3 regions of the Ruegeria sp. BF10 genome follow, and region 1 is predicted to be linked to each of the others. Evidence: riboswitches for the same ligand, from Rfam matches in the RefSeq annotation. Region 1 holds a riboswitch; each other region holds the start of a gene.
The links. A riboswitch is a leader RNA that binds a small molecule or an ion and turns the genes downstream of it on or off. The one in region 1 is predicted to bind cobalamin.

Region 1 (7,289 bases):
CTGAACAGGCAGAGTTCGGGATCATCGGCGCAAACAACTTCTGCAAGAACGCGCTGCGACAGTAACCAGCCAAACCGAAATTTCTATTCCGAGAAGGACCAAAACATGATCCTGTGCTGTGGTGAAGCGCTGATAGATATGATTTCAGAACCGACCGTGTCGGGTGCACTGGGCTTTGTGCCACATACCGGTGGTGCAGTTCTGAACACAGCCGTCGCGATGGGACGTCTGGGTGTTCCGGTTGGGATGCTGACAGGTTTGTCATCGGACATGTTCGGCCAGCAATTGATCGATGCGCTGAAAGCCAGTCATGTGGACACGACACATGTGATCATCTCGGACCGTCCTACCACGCTTGCCTTTGTGCAACTTTCGGAAGGGCACGCGACTTACAGCTTTGTTGATGAAAACACCGCGGGCCGGATGTTGCTGCCCGAAGACATGCCCGATCAGCTTCCTGCTGTCTCTGCCCTGTATCTCGGCGGAATCAGCCTTGCGTGTGAACCTTGCGCAGATGCTTATGCCGCCCTCCTGGACCGCCACGGTTCCGACCGGGCGGTGATGCTGGATCCGAATATCCGCCCGGGTTTCATCAAGGATCAAACCCGGTTCAGAGCGCGTTTGAACCGCATGATCTCACAAGCGGATATCGTCAAGGTTTCAGACGAGGACCTGGACTGGATCATTCCGGGCGCTGAATCCGAAGCCGCGAAGGCGTCTGTGCTGTTGCAGGCGGGTCCTTCCGTTGTCATCTTCACGCGTGGCAGCGACGGGGCGCACGGCTATCTGGCGGATGGTTCCGAAGTCTCGGTTCCTGTGAAGCCCGTTGAAGTGGTCGACACGATCGGCGCAGGTGACACGTTCAACGCCGGCGTCCTGACCGGTCTCAGCCGTGCAGGGCATCTGACCAAATCAGGTCTGCGCGGATTGACGGCTGAAAGCCTGCAAGCAGCCATGGAGCTGGGCGCTGACGTGGCGGCCGTGACCGTTTCCCGAGCCGGGGCGGAACCCCCCTGGGCGCACGAGCTTTGACCTGCGGGATGGCATGATGAAACGATCCGAAATCAACCGTATCAAGACCCAGGCACAAGCATTCATTCAGTCCTTCGGTGCCGTGTTGCCACCCTTTGCGGATTGGTCGCCCGAGAAAATGCGCAGCCCTCTGGCGGAAACGATCCGCGGCCGCGGGCTGGGATGGGACATAACCGATTACGCACAAGGCCGTTTCGACGAACTTGGACTGTTTCTGTTCACTCTGCGCAATGGCGAGGCGAAGGATCTGAAATCCGGGCGCGGGATGCTCTATGCGGAAAAACTACTGATCTCGAAAGACAATCAGCTTTCTCCGATGCACCGGCATATCGTCAAGGCAGAAGACATCATAAACCGGGGCGGCGGCGACCTCGTTCTGGAAATTCATGCGTCGGATCCAAACGGTGGCGTCGACCGCGACAATCCGGTGACGGTCCCAAGCGATGCCTGCCCTGTAACCTTGCAACCCGGAGAACACTTGCGGCTGAAGCCGGGCCAAAGCGTAACTTTGATGCCCGGCATCTGGCACGCTTTCTGGGCCGAGCGCGGCGATTGCCTTATTGGCGAGGTATCGACCGTGAATGACGACCGTACGGACAATGTGTTCGAAGAGCCGATCCCACGGTTTTCGAAGGTCGAGGAAGATACCGATCCGGATTTTCTTCTTGTATCAGACTATTGACACCGTTCGGTCCGGGCTGGCGCAGCAGGATCGCTGGCTCAACTGTTGCAATTCCATCCACCACCCTTTCGCCTGCCGCTTGACAAGTCTGGCATAGCCGGACTAGCTGAGCGGGATGGTTCCGTAAGGGATGAAAATGGGAACACGGTGCGGCGCTGGAATGTGCCAAGTCCGTGACTGCCCCCGCAACTGTAAGCGGAGAGCGACGCCACTTCACCACTGACCCGTATGGGTTGGGAAGGTGGGCCGAGCCTTGACCCGCAAGTCAGGAGACCTGCCATCGCATGGTAACCAACCCGGGGCGGGGCGTCCCCGAAGGAGGCTTGATGGCGCGTTTGCGTAATATCTGGGTATGTGCCCTCTGTCTGCATCTGGCAAACGACGGAGACGGCAATGACCTGCTATTCTGATCACTACGTTCTGATCTGTTCAACATGTCAGGGGACGATGCCTGCCGAGGCTGCGCAAGACGCGCTGGATGCTCAGTTGCCTGACGGTTTTGAAACCCGAATGGTGGCCTGCATGGCAGGTTGTGAGCGGGCCATGACCGTCGGATTTCAGGCCGCAGGCAAAGCGCAGTACCTGTTCGGCGACATTAAGACATCACACGACCTGGATGCCCTGGTCGAATTCGCGACCCAGTTTGGCGACAGCGACGATGGCTGGACCAGCGCTTCGGACCGCCCCCCTGCCCTTTTCGCAAAGACCCTGTCGCGAATACCCGCTTTGCCAACCCGGGGGACATCATGAGCTTTCTGGTTGCCGAGGATCTGGAGTACTACGCGCTCAATGGTGATATCCTGTTGCAGGATGTATCCTTTCGTCTGGAAGAAGGATCAATTCTGGCAATTGCCGGGCCGAACGGCGCCGGTAAGACCACTCTGTTGAAACTGCTGTGCGGGATTGAACGGATTGCCTTGGGTGATGTTTGGATAGAAGGCCAAAGCCTTCGTACCCTGTCCGCCCGCCAACGCGCCCGCTCCATTGCTGTGGTCGGACAGCAGGAAATGCCCGACGGACGGATGCGCCTGCAAGACTACGTTGCGCTGGGACAAATCCCGATTCAGGGCGAACGTTCGGTGGCTCAGCACAAGGCTGATCTTGAACGGGTGCTGACGACGACCGAACTGTCGCATTTTGCCAACAAAACGATGGGTCAACTGTCGGGCGGAGAACGTCAGCGCGCACATATCGCGCGCGCGCTGGCCCAGAATCCGTCGTTGCTGTTTCTGGACGAGCCAACCAACCATCTGGACCCCGATGCCAAGGGGCACATGCTGTCTCTGGTCGCTGATCTGGGGGTAACGGTCGTCATGATCGTCCATGATCTGGTCATGATCCCGGAATTCGCCAGCCATGTGGCGTTGATGAAAGCCACGCGTCTGACAGGGTTCGGGCCTGTTGGCGAAGTTCTGACCCCAGACCGGGTACGTGAGACATTCGGCGTGGATTATCTGTGCTTTCAGCACGAAGGCCGCATGATCCCCGCACTGGATATCCGAAAACGGAAATTGTCATAATAACAGGAGCTTACATATGATGCAGAAACTCTGGCCGGTGGTCGTCTTCGCTGGCTTGGCAGGTGGCGCGGCAGCAGAGGGCGTCACCGTGGACAATTGCGGCGAACCGCTGGCTTTTGACTCGGCGCCGGAACGTCTGGTCGTGCATGACATGAACATGACGGATATGGCCTTTGCGCTCGGCCTTCAGGACAAGATCGTGGGGCTTACCGGAATTACCGGCTGGTACAAAACAAGCCCTGATTTTGATGCTCAGCGTGGCGATATCCCAGAGCTTGCCCCCAAATACCCGACCATTGAAAACCTTGTGGCCGTCGAACCCGATCTGTTTTTTGCCGGTTGGTACTATGGCATGAAACCCGGCGGTGACGTCACGCCCGACACGCTGGAACCCTTTGGTATCAAGACCATGATTCTGTCGGAAAGCTGCGTGCATCTGGACAAGGATCGCCCCGAGGCCAGCATGAACCTGTTGTTTGATGACGTTCTGCGTCTGGGCACGGTCATGCAGGTCGAGGACAAGGCCGAGGCGCTGGTTGCCCGCTGGAAGGACCAACTGTCCGCCATCGAAGCAAAAACAGCCGATCTGGCAAAGCCCCGCGTGTTCCTGCTGGACGGGCCGGCCGATGCTCCGTTTACCGCCGGCAAGTTCGCCATTCCCGATGCAATGATCGCAGCCGCGGGTGGCGAGAACGTGACGCATGATCTGGATACCAGCTGGGGTCGCACGTCGTGGGAGGCCGTCGCCGCGGCTAACCCGGAATTTCTGGTGCTGCTCGACTATCAGTCCGGCAACGGCGCAGAGGACACTTTCCAGTTCCTCAAGGATCACCCGGTAATGTCACAAACGGACGCGGTAAAGAACGAGCGCTGGATTGGCCTGCGTTACGAGGAACTGACGCCCGGTCCGGCAAATATCGAGGCGATCGAGAAGATGGCGAAGGCGATGCACCCGGAGATCAACTGATATGGTCCAATTGGGCCGTTTGATTTTGCTGGGGGCGGTTGTTCTGACCGCCCTTTTGCTGTTGTCCATCGTCTACGGGACCACCCCAATCCCCGTGCGCGAAGTTTTTTCAGCCATCGGCCTTGGAACCGGTCTGGTGGACGGAGACATGTCGCCTTTGCACCGGATCGTCTTCGACCTTCGCCTGCCCCGCGCCCTGTTTGCCGCCGTGATTGGTGCGGGACTGGGCGTCGTTGGTGTTGTTTTGCAAACAACGACGCGAAACGATCTGGCAGATCCGTTTCTGTTCGGTCTGTCCTCTGGTGCAGCTGCTGGCGCCGTTCTGGTGATCACCGTCACGGGTGATGTATTGGGAATCTGGACGTTGCCGTTGGCGGCGTTTTGCGGCGGTCTGATCGCATCCGGCATTGTTCTGGCGCTGGTTCAGGGCTTGCGTACGAGCGCACCCGAAAAACTGATCCTTGCTGGCCTGGCTGTGTCTTTTCTGTTTTCCGCGATCACCAATTACCTGATTTTCTCTGGCGACAATCGCGCTGCGCATTCGGTGATATTCTGGATGCTTGGCGGTCTGGGACTGGCAAGATGGGAAACCTTCCCGCTTGTCCTGATCGGATTGGGCCTGATCCTGAGCTATTCCCTTTACCGCAGCCGGTGGCTTGACGCGCTGCTGACCGGGGATTTCACAGCCTCGTCACTGGGAATTCCCGTTCAGGGCCTGCGGTTCAGCATGTTCTTCGTGGCCGCGTTGGCGACGGCCAGTTTCGTATCCGTTGCCGGTGTCATCGGCTTCGTCGGGCTGATGGTGCCTCATATTGCACGCGGCATCGCCGGAACTCTGCATCGAAACCTGCTGATCGTCTCGGCCATCGTGGGCGCCATTCTGCTGACACTCTCTGATATCTTGTCACGCCTTCTTCTGGCTCCGCAGGAGTTGCCCGTCGGAATCGTCACAACGTCAATAGGATCACTTTTTGTCTTTTTGTATTTATTCAAATCCGATCGCGGGAACTAGTTTCCAAAGGTCGCGCAACACTGTCATTTCTCGACATTGATGAGGTCAAGCAGTTCTGCGTGCAGTTCAGGGGTTGCGGCGGAAACGACCGCGCCATCTGAATCGAGGGTCAAAGCGTGCCCCTGCCAATCGGTCATCACGCCGCCAGCAGCCGTGATCAGAGGTGAGAGCGCCAGATAGTCATAAGGTTGCAGATCGTAATCCACCACAGCATCGACATGGCCCGAAGCAAGCAAGGCATGGGGGTAACAATCATAGGCAAATCGGCGCGTCTGCCCTGCATTTATCAGCCGGCTGAACAGATCAGGATGATCGCGATAAATCTTGTCCCCTTCGTTCACATACAAAACCGATTGATCCAGACGCGTGGTGTGCGACACCTTTATCGGTCGCCCGTTCAGGCTGGCGCCGTCACCAACCACACCCAAATAGGTCTCATGCAAGGCCGGCATTCCGACCAGCCCCAACCGAGGGTGCCCATCCACAAGGTGCGCCAAAAGAAACCCGAACAATGGATGACCGGACAGAAACGAACGGGTTCCGTCAATCGGGTCAATCACCCACATATGACGCCCGTCGCCTGCTTCTTGCCCGTGCTCTTCGCCAAAGATGCCGTGCGTGGGGAAATGCTGTTTCAAGTAGGTGCGTACTTCTGCCTCAACTGCCTTGTCGGCCTGCGTCACCGGGCTTTCATCCTGCTTGAATTCAATGCCCAAAGATCCCCGGAAAAACCGCATCGCGGACTCCGAGGCAATACCGGCAATCTTCATCGCGTGCTCAGTCAACGCATCTGGGGTTACCATTTCCGGTCCTTTCGGCTGAAGTCATCCAATTTCCGGCGGATGAAGGGTTGCTTGCCCTGGAGGCTGAATGAGGCGTCATGAGGTTCAGTCTTCAGATTGGCGTGAGGTGTGACAATACTGGAACTTTATCAAAGGCTTATAGGTCGCAAACAGCCAGATTCGACGAACTTCCGAACATTCGGGGCGGATTTGCCGTGTTTGTATGCTTTCCCCATGTGTTCCGATCGCTGTGCGTGTGTCGGTTGATCATCTCTTGCTCGCTCGCGTCAGATCTTCACCCGGCTCATCTGCGGGTCGTACAGCGGTTGCAGTGTTACTTCGCAAGGTACCCTCTGAGTGGCGACATCCAATTCATATGTCCCTGACGTGACGTATTCCGCGTCGACGCCCTTGGCGTTTCGGATGTAACCGTAGCCGATCGACTTTCCGACGGTGTAGCCATAGCCGCCCGAGGTCAGCCATCCGACCCTTTCGCCATTCCGATAGATCGTTTCACGCCCCAGAAGAACAACGTCGGGTTCGACCGTGAAACATGCCAGCATCTTCTTTACGCCGCCGGTTTTTTGCGCCTCAGCGGCGGCACGCCCTTTGAAATCAATATTCTTCCGAAGTTTCACGGCCCAGCCCAAGCCGCTTTCGAACGGCGTATGATCCGGCCCGATATCCGAGCCCCAGGCGCGATAGCCTTTTTCAAGGCGCAGCGATTCAATCGCCCTGTATCCCGCATTTTTCAATCCATGCGGGCGCCCTGCCTCTATCAAGGCGTCGTACACCGTTTGGGCATATTCCACCGGCAGGTGCAGTTCCCACCCCAATTCACCAACATAGGTCACACGCAGCGCCTTGACCGGGCACCCCGCAATCCCGATGGTACGGATCGTGCCAAACTTGAACCCGCTGTTCGAGACGTCATCGCGCGTCACCGCCGCAAGAACATCGCGCGCTTTTGGTCCCATCAATGACAGGACTGCATTCGATGAAGTGATATCGAAAAGCTGGCAATTCATACCCTCGGGAATGCTGCGGTTGATCCAGTCGAAGTCGTGGGTGGCATAGCCGGTGCCGGTGACGATGTAGAACTCGTCATGAGCCACACGCCCAACGGTCAGGTCACACTCGATCCCGCCCTTATCGTTCAACATTTGGGTATAGACCAGCGCGCCAACCGGCTTGTCCACATCATTGGCGCAGATCCAGTTCATCGCCGCCAAAGCATCGGGGCCCTTGAGGGCGAATTTGGCGAAGGATGTCTGATCGAACAACACCGCCGCTT
Region 2 (7,289 bases), on a different contig from region 1:
TACATCATTTCCACCTTCTATCGCGGCAAAACCTCGATGGTTCAGGTTTTGACAGCGGAAATTGCAGCGCCGTGTCGGCTGGCCATCGTCGGCCGCCGTTGGGAGGTCGAGAAATTCGCCGAGAAATACGGGCTGACCGTTCTTCCCGACTTGGACGTTTTCGTCGAAGAGTTCGCCCCAACCAATGCAGGCGTGGCCGAGGTGGTCATCACGCCCGACAGCAAGCTGATCGGCAAATGCCCCCGCGAGCTTTTGTTTCGCAAGACCTACGGGATGTCGCTGCTGGCCATTCACCGCGGCGAAGAGACGCTGAGCCATGTCGAGACCGAGGATCACGAATCCACTCAGATCGGGCTCGAAAAGTTTCAGGCGGGCGACATGCTCGTGGCGCATACCAGATGGGACAACCTGATGCGGATCAAACGAGATCCGGATTTCGTCGTTGTGACAACGGACTTTCCACAGGACGAGCTGAGGCCGCAAAAAGTCGGCTGGGCCCTGGCATTTTTCGCCATTTCGCTGTCGTTGATCCTGTTCACGGATGTCCGACTTTCGCTCTGCCTTCTTACCGGAGCGGTGGGCATGATGTTGACCCGTGTGCTCAGCGTGGATGAGGCATACCGCGCGGTCGGCTGGAACACCGTTTTCCTGCTCGCCTGCCTCATACCGTTGGGACAAGCCGTACAGAACACAGGCACCGCTGCGTGGATCGCCCAGCAGATCATGATAATTCTGGACGGCTGGCCGCTATGGTCGCTGCAAACCGGCATCGCCATTCTGGCGACGGCCTTTTCTTTGGTCATGTCAAATGTGGGGGCCACGGTTCTGCTGGTGCCTCTGGCGGTATCGATTGCGATAGCGGCTGGCGGGAATCCGGCCGTCTTTGCCCTGACCGTCGCCATTTCAACATCGAACAGCTTCATCATCCCAACCCATCAGGTAAATGCCTTGATCATGGGGCCGGCAGGATACAAGGTGATGGATTTCGTGCGGTCCGGAGGGATCATGACTGTGCTGTTTCTGGTCGTCTCGCTGCTCATGATCAACGTCATTTATTAGCGCGAGAGGATCCGGGGTATTCGGTGGTCTTTTCCCATCATCGGGACAGGTTCCCTTGAGCCACCCGCTCACCACAGTGTACGACCCTGGCAGAGATACCGTTGGTCTCTGGGCCCATCTCAGGCTGAACCCCGCACGACATGCCGCCCATCGACGCCCACAGGTCGCTTTCTACTCCTCTGCATCATTGTTGCGCGCGACTCGCTTGACAAGCAGGCCAGCGGTGCCGCATGTCCCTTTCGTTGGTGTCGGTGACAGCCGATGAAAAGGGAATGCGTCAACGGTCATGCCGCCAAACGCAGCCGCCCCCGCGACCGTGAACGGAGAGGATGCCCAATGCCACTGGCCCAAAGGCCGGGAAGGCGGGACATCCGACAGAGGCCCGCCTCTGGCATCCGCAAGCCGGGAGACCTGCCAACAACCGAAGTTGAAACCGGGCGGGGTGTTCCGGTGTCGGGTCCGTGACCAATCGTGGCCCGCATGAAACCCCGTCCCCCGCGAAGAGGATTTGGGGGGATGAGAGACATGACCGAGACCACACCAGTCGAGTTGCTGGTCTGTACCACCTGCCGTCGCGGCCTGCCTGTCGAAGATGACGCGCAACGCCCGGGCGCTTTGTTGCACAAGGCCCTGGAACAGGCGGACCTGCCCGACGGTGTCACCCTGAAAGCCGTTGAATGCCTTTCAAACTGCGATCAAGGCTGTTCGATCGTATTGCGCGGCGGGCCGGGCCGTTGGACCTTCGTGTACGAAAACCTGAGCGAAACAGATCATGTCGACGTCATTGTCGACGGTGCGACCAAGTATCTGGCCACTGAAGATGGCTTGGTGAAATGGCGCGAACGCCCCGAACATTTTCGCAAGAACTGTGCCTCGCGCATTCCCCCGATTGGAGCCTGACATGTCGAACCTCGAAAAACTCCCCGTCACAGTGATCACCGGCTTTCTCGGCTCGGGCAAAACCACTTTGGTGCGTCACCTGATGCAGAACCCGCAGGGCAAGCGCCTTGCTGTCGTGGTCAACGAGTTCGGCGATGTGGGCGTCGATGGCGACATCCTGAAATCCTGCGCCATCCCGGATTGCCCGGCGGAAAACATCATGGAACTGGCCAATGGCTGCATCTGCTGCACCGTGGCAGATGACTTCATTCCCACCATCGAGGCCCTGATGGCGCTGGAGCCGCGACCGGATCACATCCTGATCGAAACCTCGGGACTGGCGCTTCCCAAACCGTTGCTCAAGGCGTTCGACTGGCCCGATATCCGTTCCAAGATCACCGTGGACGGCGTTATTGCTCTGGCCGATGCCGAGGCCGTGGCCGCCGGTCGTTTCGCGCCCAATGTCGAAGCGGTGGACGCCCAGCGCATGGCCGATGACTCGATCGACCACGAAACGCCCCTGTCCGAAGTGTTCGAGGATCAGATCTCGTGCGCCGACATCATCCTGCTGACCAAGCCCGACCTCGCCGGCCCCGAAGGCGTGGCGAAGGCGCGCGAGATCATCGCCGCCGTGGCGCCGCGCCCCCTGCCCGTGGTCGAAGTGGCCGAAGGTGCCGTGGACGTTCGCGTCGTGTTGGGTCTGGAAGCCGCCGCCGAGGATGACATGGACGCCCGGCCCTCGCATCACGACGGCCACCATGATCACGAGCATGACGATTTCGAAAGCATCATCGTCGAGTTGCCCGAGCAAGCCGATCCGACCCAACTGGTGGCCAATATCGAGCGTCTGGCGAATGAGCTGAACATCCTGCGGGTCAAAGGGTATGCTGCCGTTCAGGGCAAACCCATGCGCCTGCTGGTTCAGGCGGTCGGTGCACGGGTACGGCACCAGTATGACCGTCCGTGGGAACCCGGCGAAGAACGCCGTTCGCGTCTGGTCGTCATCGCCGAGCATGACGATATCAAAGAAGCGGAAATCCGCGAAATCCTCGTGGGTGTGCGTGAGGCTGCCGAGTAAGACCCATGCACATCGTCTTCCGCGAAAGCCACGGGCTCGAGGAAACCGAGACCCCGACCGATCTGGGCCAGAGCCCGGCGGATCTGGTGGTGCTGTCCTTTTCGGACAGCGACCTGGGTGCTTTCGCGGCGGGCTGGCATCGTGGTGGCGGGCCCGAGGGGCGGATGCCCTCGTTGCGGCTGGCCAACCTGACGGCGCTGAAACACCCCCTGTCGGTCGATACCTATGTCGAACAGACGTTGGAGGGCGCCAAGGGCATTCTGATCCGTCTGATCGGCGGGGTTCCCTACTGGTCCTACGGGTTGCAGCAGGTGCTGGCGCTGGCACAGGCCAAAGGCATCGCGCTGGCGGTGCTACCCGCCGACGGGCGCGAGGACACGCGGCTGGACGACTATTCCACCCTGCCCGTTTCCACCCTGCGGCGGCTGGCGCATCTGTGCGATACCGGCGGCGAGGTCGCGGCACAGGCGGCGCTGGCGCAGATGGCGCTGGCGGCGGGGCTTTATGCCGGGCCGGTGATGGGCGCCAAGACCTTGCCCGAATGTGGCGCGTGGTGTCCGGATCGGGGCGTAATCCCGGTGGAAACCGCGTTCGAAGGTAACGCCAAACGCATCCTTGTCACCTTCTACCGCGCTTACCTGACCTCGGCGGACACCGCCCCGATCGCGGCCCTGATCCGCAGCCTGCGCGCCCGTGGGTTCGAGGCGGTGGGCCTGTTTGCCCCGTCGCTCAAGGCGCCTGTAGCCGCCGACTGGTTGCGGGACCAGGTTGTTGCGCTGAACCCATCCGCCATTGTCAACGCCACTTCATTTTCGGGCAAAGGCGCGTCGGGAACATCGCCTCTGGACGCGGCAGGAGTGCCGGTGTTTCAGGTCGCTCTCGCCACCTCGCGCCGCAAAGCCTGGGCCGAGGCGGAACGCGGGCTGTCCCCCGCCGATCTGGCCATGCATGTGGTACTGCCCGAGGTCGATGGGCGGATTTCGGCGGGAATCGCGTCTTTCAAGGAACCAGGCAAACGTGATCCGCATCTGGAATACGCGCGCTTTGCACATCGGCCCGAACCGGACCGGATCGAAGCGATCATCGACCGTGTATCGGGCTGGCTTGCACTGAATGACAAACCCAAGGCAGATCAGATTCCCGCGCTGATCCTGTCCACCTATCCCGGCAAAGACTGGCAGATGGCGCATGCGGTTGGCCTTGACGCGCTGGCTTCGGCCGAGGCGATGCTGTCGGATCTTGATGAAGAAGGCTATGACATCGCGACTGGCGAACCGATTGCCGACACTCTTCTGGACGCCCGGATTTCGTGGTCGCTCGGGGATTATCTGGATGCGCTTGCGGAATTGCCCGAGACCCTGCGCACCGATCTGCACACCGTATGGGGCGCGCCCCAAGATGATCCGGCCTGTGCCGATGGGGCCTTCCATTTCACCGCCATGCGACGCGGCAAGGCGCTGGTCGCGCAGCAACCCGAACGCGGCACGCCCGAGCTGCGGGATGACGACTATCATGACCTCTCGCGCACCCCGCGCCACGGGTATGTCGCCTTCTATTTGTGGCTGCGCAAAGGGTTGGGTGCGGATGCGCTGATCCATATCGGCGCGCATGGAACGCTGGAATGGTTGCCTGGAAAATCGGTCGCCTTGTCTGCCGATTGCTGGCCCGAGGCGCTGATCGGCGATCTGCCGGTGATATACCCGTTTATCGTGAACGACCCGGGCGAGGCCGCGCAAGCCAAGCGCCGGATCGGAGCCGTCACGCTGGGCCACATCCCACCGCCGATGAAGGACAGCGGCACGCCGGATCGGATGGTGCGGCTTGAATCGCTGCTGGATGAGTTTTCCAACGCCGACGGGCTTGACCCCAAACGCCGTGACCGCTTGCATGAAGATATCCGAGATGAGGCGCAGGCCATCGGCTTGGAAAGCGATCTCGGCCTCGATCAGGCAACCTGCACCGCCGAGGCCATCACCCGCATCGACCGCTTTGTCTGTGACATCAAGGAAAGCCAGTTTGGCGACGGGCTGCACATCTTCGGGCGCGTGCCCGAGGTGACGGGCAATTTCGATCCGGCCCCGTCAGCCCATGCCGAACGCGACGCGCTGATCAAAGCGCTCGAGGGCAAACGGATCGATGCCGGGCCTTCGGGTTCACCCTATCGTGGTCGGTCAGATGTTCTGCCTACCGGGCGGAACCTTTACACCACCGATCCGCGGTCGGTCCCGACCCGTGCGGCCTATGCCCAAGGCGTGAAACTGGCCGAGGAACTGGTGCGACGCCATCTTCAGGAAGAAGGCGATTACCCGAAGGGGCTGATCGTCGATCTGTGGGGGTCAGCCACCATGCGCACCGCCGGCGAAGAATTCGCTATGGCGCTGCACCTGCTGGGTGTCAAACCCGTATGGGACAAAGGGTCCGAGCGGGTTTCCGGCATCGAGGTTCTGCCGATCACTGACCTGAGCCGCCCGCGCCTGGACGTGACATTGCGGGTGTCGGGCCTGTTCCGGGATGTATTCCCGACGTTGTCTGCTTTGTTTGGCCAAGCGGTTCGCGCATTGGCCGCGCGCGATGAAGCGACGGACTGGAACCCCTATGCCGGGCAGGAGCCGGCAGCGCGTGTCTATGGACCTGCGCCCGGAAGCTATGGCGTCAACATGACCGAGCTTTCCGAGGTGTATACCGACGAGGCCCGTGCACAGGCCGGCGAGGCGTGGCTTGAGGCCAGTTCCTTTGCATTGGAAGGCGAACACATCGCGCAGGACAAGGACGGCATCACCCAACGCGTTGCAAATGCAGACAGTTTTGTCCACTTGCAGGACCTGACCGAAACCGATCTTCTTCTGGCCAACGATTATGCCACACACGAGGCGGGTTTTGCCGCCGCCAAGAAGATCGCCGGCGGAACCGCGCAGCTTTACCATCTGGACAACACCAACCCCGAAAATCCGCGTGCCCGTACTTTGCGCGAAGAAATCAGCCGTGTCGTCCACGCCCGGGCCGCAAATCCCGACTGGATCGCCGGGATGCAACGCCATGGTTTCCGGGGGGCGGCTGAAATCGCGGCAACGCTGGATCATATGGCCTCATTCGCGCATCTGTCCGGCACGGTCGCACCGCATCTTTTTGACCTCTACCATGATGCCACGCTGGGCAACGAAGAGGTGGACGCGTTCCTGCAAGAGGCCAATCCCAAAGCTCATCAAGCCATGCAGGACCGGTTCCGCGCGCTGCTTGAGGCCGGGCTTTGGAACACGCGCCGGAATTCCATCCGGGCTGATCTGGAGGGATTGAGATGAGTGCTCCGATTGTTCAGGGCTGGTGCCCGGGCGCCCATCGTCCGATGATGTCCGGTGACGGTCTGGTCGTCAGGGTCAGGCCCCGGTTGGCGCGTCTGGACGTCGATCAGGCTCTGGGACTGTGCGATCTGGCGGACCGTTTTGGCAACGGCTCGATCGATTTGACCAATCGCGCCAACCTGCAATTGCGGGGCGTGGAAGAGGAAGACCACCAGCCCCTGCTCAAAGAGCTTGCCGCGCTGAACCTGCTGGATGCGGAACCCGGTATCGAGATACGCCGGAATATTCTGGTTACACCGCTCTATCAGGCGGGCGATTTGACCGCTCGACTGACCCGTGACCTGATCGACCGGCTTGCGGAGCTGCCGGCCCTGCCCGCAAAATTCGGCTTTGCCATCGACACGGGCCCCGAACGTCTGCTGGCGTCGGATTCGGCGGATATTCGTCTGGAAACAGGTGCAGACGGCCTGATCCTGCGCGCTGACGGGTGCGAAACCGGGCGGAGCGTGACCGAGACTGACGCCATTGACCACGCGATCGCGCTGGCAATGTGGTTTGCTGAAACCTACACGCCCGAGAGGCGCCGCATGGCGCGTGTCATCGACTCCCTTCCACAGGAATGGCAAGGCTGTGCGCCCGGTTCTGTTGGCGCAAAGCTTCAACCCGGCCCCTGCGAACTGGGTGCTCTGTACGGCGCGGCTTTTGGGTCGCTGCCGGCGCGCAAGCTGTATGATCTGATCGAGGACAGCGGTGCTTGCGCCCTGCGCGTCACCCCGTGGCGGCTGATCCTGCTGGAAGGCGGGGCGGCGATACCTGCCCCGGCCTTTGTCGAAGATGGAACCGATCCGTTGATGACCACCGACGCCTGCCCCGGCGCGCCGTTCTGCCCGCAGGCGCAGGCAGAGACGCGCGACATCGCCCGGGCGTTGGCTTCGCGGGTTTCCGGACGCCTCCATGTTTCAGGCTGTAGCAAG
Region 3 (7,289 bases), on a different contig from region 1:
GAAGGTCGGGGTGTCATCTCGGGGTCAACCGTGAAACTCACCTATCGCATCATCCTGCCCGAGGACGCTGGCGGGCATACTCTGGATGTCACCGACTGGATGTACCTGACAGAAACCGGCGTCATCATGAACCGGTCCGAGATGCGCAAATTCGGCATCAAGGTCGCGGAACTGGTCGCCACGATGCGTGCAAACCCGAAATCAAAACCGATCCACGCGATTGGTTCGAACGGGTATGACGCGACTTCGGAAGGGAAGCCGTTGCAATGATCACCTTTCGCTCTTTCATCGCCTGCGTCGCCATCACGAGTCTCGCGCTTCTGGCGGCCTGCTCCAGCAAACCCAAAGTACCAAAAACATTTCTGTCGGACCGACAGTTGAACCTCGAGGAATTCTTCGACGGTAAAACCGTGGCCTACGGTCAGTTTCAGGATGTTCTGGGAAATATCCCCCGCAGATTCACAGTTGATATCGACGGGACATGGGACGGCGAAACCCTGACCCTGATCGAAGACTTCGTCTACGATGATGGCGCGACGGAACAACGCATCTGGACATTGACCAAAACCGGAGAGGATACATGGACCGGTACGGCGCCTGGCGTACTGGGCACCGCCAGCGGGATTGAACGCGGGGATACGTTCAACTGGAAATACAAGATCGACCTGCCGATCAAGAACGGGACCATGCGTGTCAAGTTCGACGACTGGATGTGGCTGCTGGATGACGACCGTCTGCTGAACCGCGCGTATGTCTCACGCTATGGCGTCCGTCTGGGTGAAGTCATCCTGTTCTTCGAGAAGAAATAGGGCCGCCAGGCCCGGTTTCATCACAACAGTCAGTAGAAAATAAACTCGTCCACCAATGCGGTCGTCGATCCCTTGACCTCTCCGGCCGTGTTCGCCCTTGGCCCGTCCGAGGCTGCGCCCTCGGCGCGTTCGCCGCATTCGATTTTCAAACGCGCGCGTTCTATCTGCCCCCAGAGGAAAAACAGACCATCCCGTTTTCCCATGAGGCGCGCAGGAACCCTTGCCCGCAAAACACCTGTTTTCGGTTTTGGCATCTGCTCTCTTACTGCCTCCGGTGTTTTCCACCATTGTCGGAAAACGTAATGGTTTTTCCGAAAAAAGACAATTTTTTATGGACAAAATGAGGTTTTCTACCATCCGTTGACAGGATGGGCTGGCAACTCTCGCATGACGGATATTCGCCGTCTTTACCTGCCTCATGGCAAGCCAGCACCATCCCGCACGGATCAACGTCACCCAAACGGGCATTGCTGCAAACCGCTTTCCTTTGGCCTGACACTCTCTTTCCCAGCCAAGGTCAGGCGACGCGCAACGTTTCGTTTCTGATCACAGCGACCAGGCCGTCGCCGTCGCGGTTGGGGGTCAGTTTGACGGCGTGGATGTCAGACGTGGCCGCATACACCGCAAGGCCATTGGACCCGCAGAACGCCGTGCTTGCGGGCCTGCCACGCCCCTCAGCCAAGGACCGTGATCCCGGTGCTGTCCACTTTGCCGGAATGTTTCCATGTCTGTTTTGAAACCGGAAATGCCGCCAGCATTTCAGCGCCCAAGCGGGTAAAAAGTACGCTGCCATCGTGAGGTGCCGCTGTTTGATTCTCAGGCAGCGGAGAATTGGGAAGCCGGTGGAATTCCGGCACTGCCCCCGCAACGGTAAGGAAGGTCAGGTTCGACAATCAACCACTGGGACGAGGATCCCGGGAAGGTGTCGCAACCGGGTGCAAGCCCCTTTCAAGTCCGGAAACCAGCCTTGCAGATATGTCAAACCGCGGGTGGCGGTGGGGGCACGGGTTTCGGACGTGGTCCTCGCCCTTGAGGCCGTCCAGCACGATCCTGGTCTTCTCTTCGGCCGAATACTGTTTGCGTGTGGCACGGCGGATGTCATTGACAACCTTCTCGCCGTGGCTCTTGCGTGTTCCGGGTTTCTGTCTCATCTCCACTCCTTGGTGGGTACGATGTGCCAGAAACCCTCTCTTATCAAATCGACTTAAACTGTCCCATTGGCGCTGACGTCACACAAGCAGGGTGGAAAAACCGGAAAAGGACGCAGGAAACCAGTTCAAAGTCGTCGTCACTCCGGGCGAGTTCTTTGACAAGCACGGGAGCCCGATTTCGACCGAAAACGGCTGCCCCCCCAATCTAAAAGAGGACGTTCATCGTGCCATAGTGAGCGTTTCGGATTCAGAGGAAGCTGTCACTTTGCAACGGAGACAAGACGAGTCGGGCGCTGAGTTCATGCGTCGCTTCGACCAGACAGGCATCGAGATAGGTAAGAAGGTTGGCACGACCCTTTGCCTGCCCTGGGATGCCAAGTGGACTTAATTGCATGTTTGAGCTTCGAGCCAGCCGGAGTCTGAGCGTGAAATGACTGAGTAGGATCATATTGACCAGCGCTGGGCCTACCAAGACAGGTACTGCCGCTCAGGTTCTAGCCCAAGGATTACTATTCGTGACAATCTCCTCTGGCTTGTGTCTCTTCGTTGCCATGCTGATCTTCGGTTTTCCCAAGCATAATGGCGGACCACTTCATTGGGAGAGGATCAGGCCAACTCATTTTGGCGTTTCAGTCGCGGCAATCATTTTAGCGACCCAGCCCGATGACCGCACCTCCGTTGCTCAAACCCCTAATTTTGTCTGAAGAGTGCTGGCTTCAGGCATCTGGGGTCAACAGTCAAGGTTACTCTGCCGCGATCGCTTTTTCTCGCTGAGTCTTTTCGCCTTCAATCAACAGAGTGCGGGTCGGAAACGGAATATTGATATCCGCTTCGTCCAACGCCTCTTTGACTTTGCGCTTCATGTCTGCCTGGTATTGGAAGTAGTCCGAAGACTTGCACCAGACGCGGACAAGAAAATCGACGCTGCTGCTGCCAAGATTGTTCACCTGGATGAACGGTTCGGGGTCAGCCAGCGAACGGGCGTCCGACATGATCGTCTCGCGAATGACGCGCTCGGCCTCCGCCAAGTTGACGCCGTATCCAACGCCAAACGTCCACTCGGCACGACGGGTCTCGTAGACGGAATAGTTCTTGATGGTGTTTCCCCACACCTCGGCGTTGGGAACGATAACCTTGACGTTCCCCATATCCGCAATTTCGGTGTAGTTCAGGGTGATATCTTTTACAGTTCCGAGCACCCCATTCACGTCGACGAAATCGCCGATCTTGAGCGGCCGGAACAGGATGATCATCACGCCGGCTGCAACGTTGGACAATGTGCCTTGCAACGCAAGACCAATGGCCAAACCGGCGGCACCGATCAGCGCGATGATCGACGTCGTCTGCACCCCGAACGTGTTCAGAATGAACAGCCCGGTAAACGCCAGGATCGTATAGCGCGCCAGATTGCCAAGAAAGTTGAACAACGTATCGTCCAGGCGTTCCGATTTTTCACCGACGCCCCGGATCTTCCGGCTGACATATCTTGAAATCACAAGCCCAAGCACCAACAGGATCAGCGCGGCGATCGTGTTCGCGACAAGGCCAAGAAGGGCCTCGAGCGTCAGCAGGTCGCTCAGCGATTTCCCGTCATACAGCTCGGTATTCAGAACTTGCGACAGTTCGGCCCAAACGGTGTTCGTCACGTTCTCTGCGGTCTGTGCAATCTCGTTTTCCATGGTGTTCCTCGTGTTTCATCGCCTGAGTTTTTTCTTGCAGCGCGGTCCTGCCGGGTCAGACCTCGATCACGGCGCTAGAGGCAAAGAACATGGCCTGGCTGACGGCCGATTTGACCTGTTCTTCGGTGTAGGGTTTGGAAATCAGAAAGGCGGGTTCGGGGCCTTTGCCTGTCAGAAGGCGCTCGGGGAATGCGGTGATGAAAATGACGGGGCAATCGCCGTGCTGGGCAATGATGCGGTTCACCGCATCGATTCCGCTAGATTTGTCCGCCAGCTGAATGTCCGACAGGATCAGGTCGAACGGCTCGCGCTTGGCCAGGTCAATGGCGGCGGTCTCGGTGCGTGCGACCCCGATGACCTGGTGGCCCAGGTCGGCCACCATCGTCTCAAGATCCATCGCGATGATTGCTTCGTCTTCGATGATCAAAATGCGGCCAGAAGTGTGGCGAGCCATTTCCTCGTAGGCGATATCGATCAGCTTCTGAGCCTCGGCGGGTTCTATCTGCATAATTGCGGCGATATCGCTGACCGAGAACTCTTCGACCGTCCGTAGCAGCAAGGCCTCGCGCGTGTTCGGCGTCAGGCGTGCCAGCTGGGCGTGGGCGCGCGATTGGATGTCAAAACTGCCGCCATCAGCGTCAACGGGCATTCCCGACGTTGACCATATACCGTGAAAAACACGAAACAACGCGACCCGCGGCGCGAGATCGGCATCGAACTGGGCGGGATCTGCCAATATCGCCTCAAGCGATGCTGCGGCGTAGGCGTCGCCACTGTCCTGTGAACCGGTGAGGGCACGGGCATAACGGCGCAGAAACGGCAAGAGCGGGCCAATTTGATCTGCGACGGAAACTCCGGTCAGCTCGGTCATCTATGTTTTCCTCATTTTTTTCACTAAACTCGGGAACCAAACGCACACTGGGGCGTTATGGTTCCAGCAAAAGTGAAAATTTCTGATGATGCCATGACAAAACCACAGCCCAGCCGAGAACATCGGCAAGAAATAGAAAAGCGGATCGACGAAAACCTCAAGCGGGCTTTCGATGAGGTAGCCAACGAACCGGTTCCGGATCGGTTCGTCGATCTTCTCGAAAAACTGCGCAACCAGACCAGTGTTCCCAAAACGGGTGACGCGGGAGGCTCGGATGGTTGATCCCAGAGAAGAGCTTGTCGAACATATCGGCGCGATGCGTGCCTTTGCGATCAGCCTGTGCCGCAACGGTTCTGTTGCCGATGACATCGTGCAGGATGCGCTGATCAAGGCGTGGAGCAACATCGACTCGTTTCAGGAAGGCACCAACATGCGGGCGTGGTTGTTCACCATCGTCCGGAACACCTATTTTTCCCTGCGCCGCAAGCGCAAGCGCGAGGTCGAGGATGTGGATGGCGCGATGGCCGAAAGCCTGTCGCAAAAGCCCGACCATGACGGACGCTTGGCCTTGAAGGATTTTGCTGTTGCATTTGACCAACTGACGGATGAACAGCGCGAAGCCCTGGTGCTGGTCGGTGCACAAGGGTTTTCCTATGAGGAAGCAGCCGAGATGTGCGGCGTCGCTCTTGGAACGATCAAAAGCCGGGTGAACCGGGCCCGCGCGCAACTGGCCGAACTTATGGATCTGGATGACGACGAACCCATCGAATTGACCGATGCCGTCACGGCGTCAATCGTCCAGTCGCAACCGGCGGCCTGACGATTCATGGATGCGAAGCCGCGCAGCCTGACCGTTTATCTTGCCGCGCTGGTCACCTTGGCGCTTCTGCCTTCGGGGCTGATTGCGGTATTGCAGACACGCGCCGTGATTACCGAGGCCGACGAAAGATCGCGGGCCTCGGTTCTGGCGCGCACCATCGAAGCTGCCAGTCGGGAGCGGGAGCTACTGCAAAAAGCTGTTGGTGCAAGTTCGGGACTTACCGCCGCGCTTTCGACTGGAGGTATGGACAAAGCCGCTTGCTCGGGCCTTATGCGCCGGTTCGTCGAACGCCAGCCCGAGTTTGTATTTGCCGGATTTATCCAGCCAAACGGGGTCATGGCTTGCTCAACCGTCGAGAAGGACATCGATTTGTCGGACGCGCCCGGTTTCGGGCAGATCTCGGAAAATCCGCAGCTTACGTTTTCTGTCAATCGTGCCGGCGCGGCGACCGGGCAATCGGTGATCATCGTGACCCAACCGGTCCTGAACAGGACCGAGCTTGTGGGGTTCGTTTCCATCTCGATACCTCATGCGCTGGCGCGGACTCCCTTGGGTGTTGGCAATACTGGAAGTGACGTAGTCGTTGCCATTTTCGACGCGACCGGAGAAGTGCTGTCATCAAATGTAGGATTGGATGAGGTCAAACCATTCCTACCGCCCGCGAAAGAAAACCTGTTGGTTCTGTCCAGTTCCGGCAAAACATTTTCGGCTAAAACGGCCGACGGAGAGGATCGGGTTTTTGCAGTTGCCAGCATCATTCCGGGCGAAGTCGCCGTGATTGGCAGTTGGCCACGCGAGGCGGCGCTGGCCTCTGTCGGTGCAGGCAGCACTGCCCTGACCATTGCTTTTCCGATCCTGATGTGGGTGACCGGTCTGGGAGTTGCCTTGTGGGGCCTGCATCGATTGGTGATCCGGCATCTCGACAGCTTGCGTTCAGCCTTGCGTCGTTTCGCGTTGGGCGAGCGCGACCCAATTGAAAGCCTCGCAGGCGCCCCGCAGGAGTTTCAGCAGATCCAGACTGCATTCAACCGCATGGTCTTGTTGATCCGTGAGGCGGAGGCGCAACACGACCGGGACCTTGTCGAGAAAACGCTGCTGTTGCGCGAGGTGCACCATCGCGTCAAAAACAACCTGCAACTGATCGCTTCGATCATGAACATGCATTTGCGCAAGGCCGAAACCCCCGAGGCCCGGCGCTTGCTGGAACAGTTGCAGCGTCGGGTTCGCGGCTTGGCCATGGTGCACCAGACCCTGAACCAGAACTCGCAGATGACGACGATCAACACCGAGGCTCTGATCGGGCATTTGGTCGCCGAACTGGCGCATCGACCGCCAATTCTGGGTCAGGTGGTCGAGGTTGACTGCCGGATCGCGCCTGTCGAACTGGGGCAGGACCAGGCCGTCACGCTGTCGATGCTGGTGGCCGAGGCACTGACGAACGCGGTCAAATACGTAGGCGTTCCGCAGGACGGACCGCCGACAATTTCGGTGGAATTGACCCGACCCGACGAGAGCACCCTGCACCTGAAAATCTCCAACACGCGCGGGCAGTCGGACGACGGTGCGGATCTGTTCCACAGCGGCGGGATCGGTCAACGGCTGATGCAGGCCTTCCTCCGCCAATTGGACGGTTCCGAAACCATAACCGAGACGTCATCGCATTATGTGTATGAGGTGACCTTCGAAATCTCCGAAGTAGAAGGCGATAGCGAACCTCAGACCATTGCGGATGAGAGAGGCGGTGATGCCCGTGCCGCAGCAGAATGACTTTGAGGTCCTGATTACGGCCGCGCAAGCCTGGCCCGCCTTGGAAAACGCGGTTCTTGAGGCCCGGCACCAGATCAAGGCAAGTTTTCGGATATTCGATTTCATGACACGGCTGCGCAGCGACGAGGCGCGCCAGATCGGCGATACCTGGTTTGACCTGATCGAGCATGTCATCCGCAAGGGTGTCTCGTT

Region 2: another riboswitch for cobalamin. It lies ahead of ACR0DJ_RS09525 (DUF1636 family protein); the one in region 1 lies ahead of ACR0DJ_RS10850 (DUF1636 family protein).
Region 3: another riboswitch for cobalamin. It lies ahead of ACR0DJ_RS17090 (hypothetical protein); the one in region 1 lies ahead of ACR0DJ_RS10850 (DUF1636 family protein).

Annotation. Positions count from the first base shown of each region.
Region 1 is NZ_JBQFTR010000002.1:232,045-239,333, forward strand. It holds gene ACR0DJ_RS10835 (glucokinase) at 1-65, shown strand, start outside; gene ACR0DJ_RS10840 (carbohydrate kinase family protein) at 106-1,032, shown strand; gene ACR0DJ_RS10845 (D-lyxose/D-mannose family sugar isomerase) at 1,049-1,714, shown strand; cobalamin riboswitch at 1,814-2,010, shown strand; gene ACR0DJ_RS10850 (DUF1636 family protein) at 2,108-2,464, shown strand; gene ACR0DJ_RS10855 (ABC transporter ATP-binding protein) at 2,461-3,234, shown strand; gene ACR0DJ_RS10860 (ABC transporter substrate-binding protein) at 3,251-4,201, shown strand; gene ACR0DJ_RS10865 (FecCD family ABC transporter permease) at 4,203-5,213, shown strand; gene ACR0DJ_RS10870 (inositol monophosphatase family protein) at 5,237-6,016, opposite strand; gene ACR0DJ_RS10875 (GcvT family protein) at 6,283-7,289, opposite strand, start outside.
Region 2 is NZ_JBQFTR010000001.1:1,889,357-1,896,645, forward strand. It holds gene ACR0DJ_RS09520 (SLC13 family permease) at 1-1,059, shown strand, start outside; cobalamin riboswitch at 1,286-1,492, shown strand; gene ACR0DJ_RS09525 (DUF1636 family protein) at 1,585-1,959, shown strand; gene cobW (cobalamin biosynthesis protein CobW) at 1,961-3,016, shown strand; gene cobN (cobaltochelatase subunit CobN) at 3,022-6,315, shown strand; gene ACR0DJ_RS09540 (cobalamin biosynthesis protein CobG) at 6,312-7,289, shown strand, end outside.
Region 3 is NZ_JBQFTR010000005.1:45,560-52,848, reverse strand. It holds gene ACR0DJ_RS17115 (DUF3833 domain-containing protein) at 1-270, shown strand, start outside; gene ACR0DJ_RS17110 (DUF3833 family protein) at 267-809, shown strand; gene ACR0DJ_RS17105 (hypothetical protein) at 839-1,063, opposite strand; gene ACR0DJ_RS17100 (hypothetical protein) at 1,178-1,546, shown strand; cobalamin riboswitch at 1,590-1,793, shown strand; partial or broken gene ACR0DJ_RS17095 (IS3 family transposase) at 1,811-1,960, opposite strand; gene ACR0DJ_RS17090 (hypothetical protein) at 2,052-2,348, shown strand; gene ACR0DJ_RS17085 (mechanosensitive ion channel family protein) at 2,704-3,639, opposite strand; gene ACR0DJ_RS17080 (response regulator) at 3,695-4,510, opposite strand; gene ACR0DJ_RS17075 (NepR family anti-sigma factor) at 4,604-4,792, shown strand; gene ACR0DJ_RS17070 (RNA polymerase sigma factor) at 4,785-5,330, shown strand; gene ACR0DJ_RS17065 (sensor histidine kinase) at 5,337-7,097, shown strand; gene ACR0DJ_RS17060 (phospholipase D family protein) at 7,075-7,289, shown strand, end outside.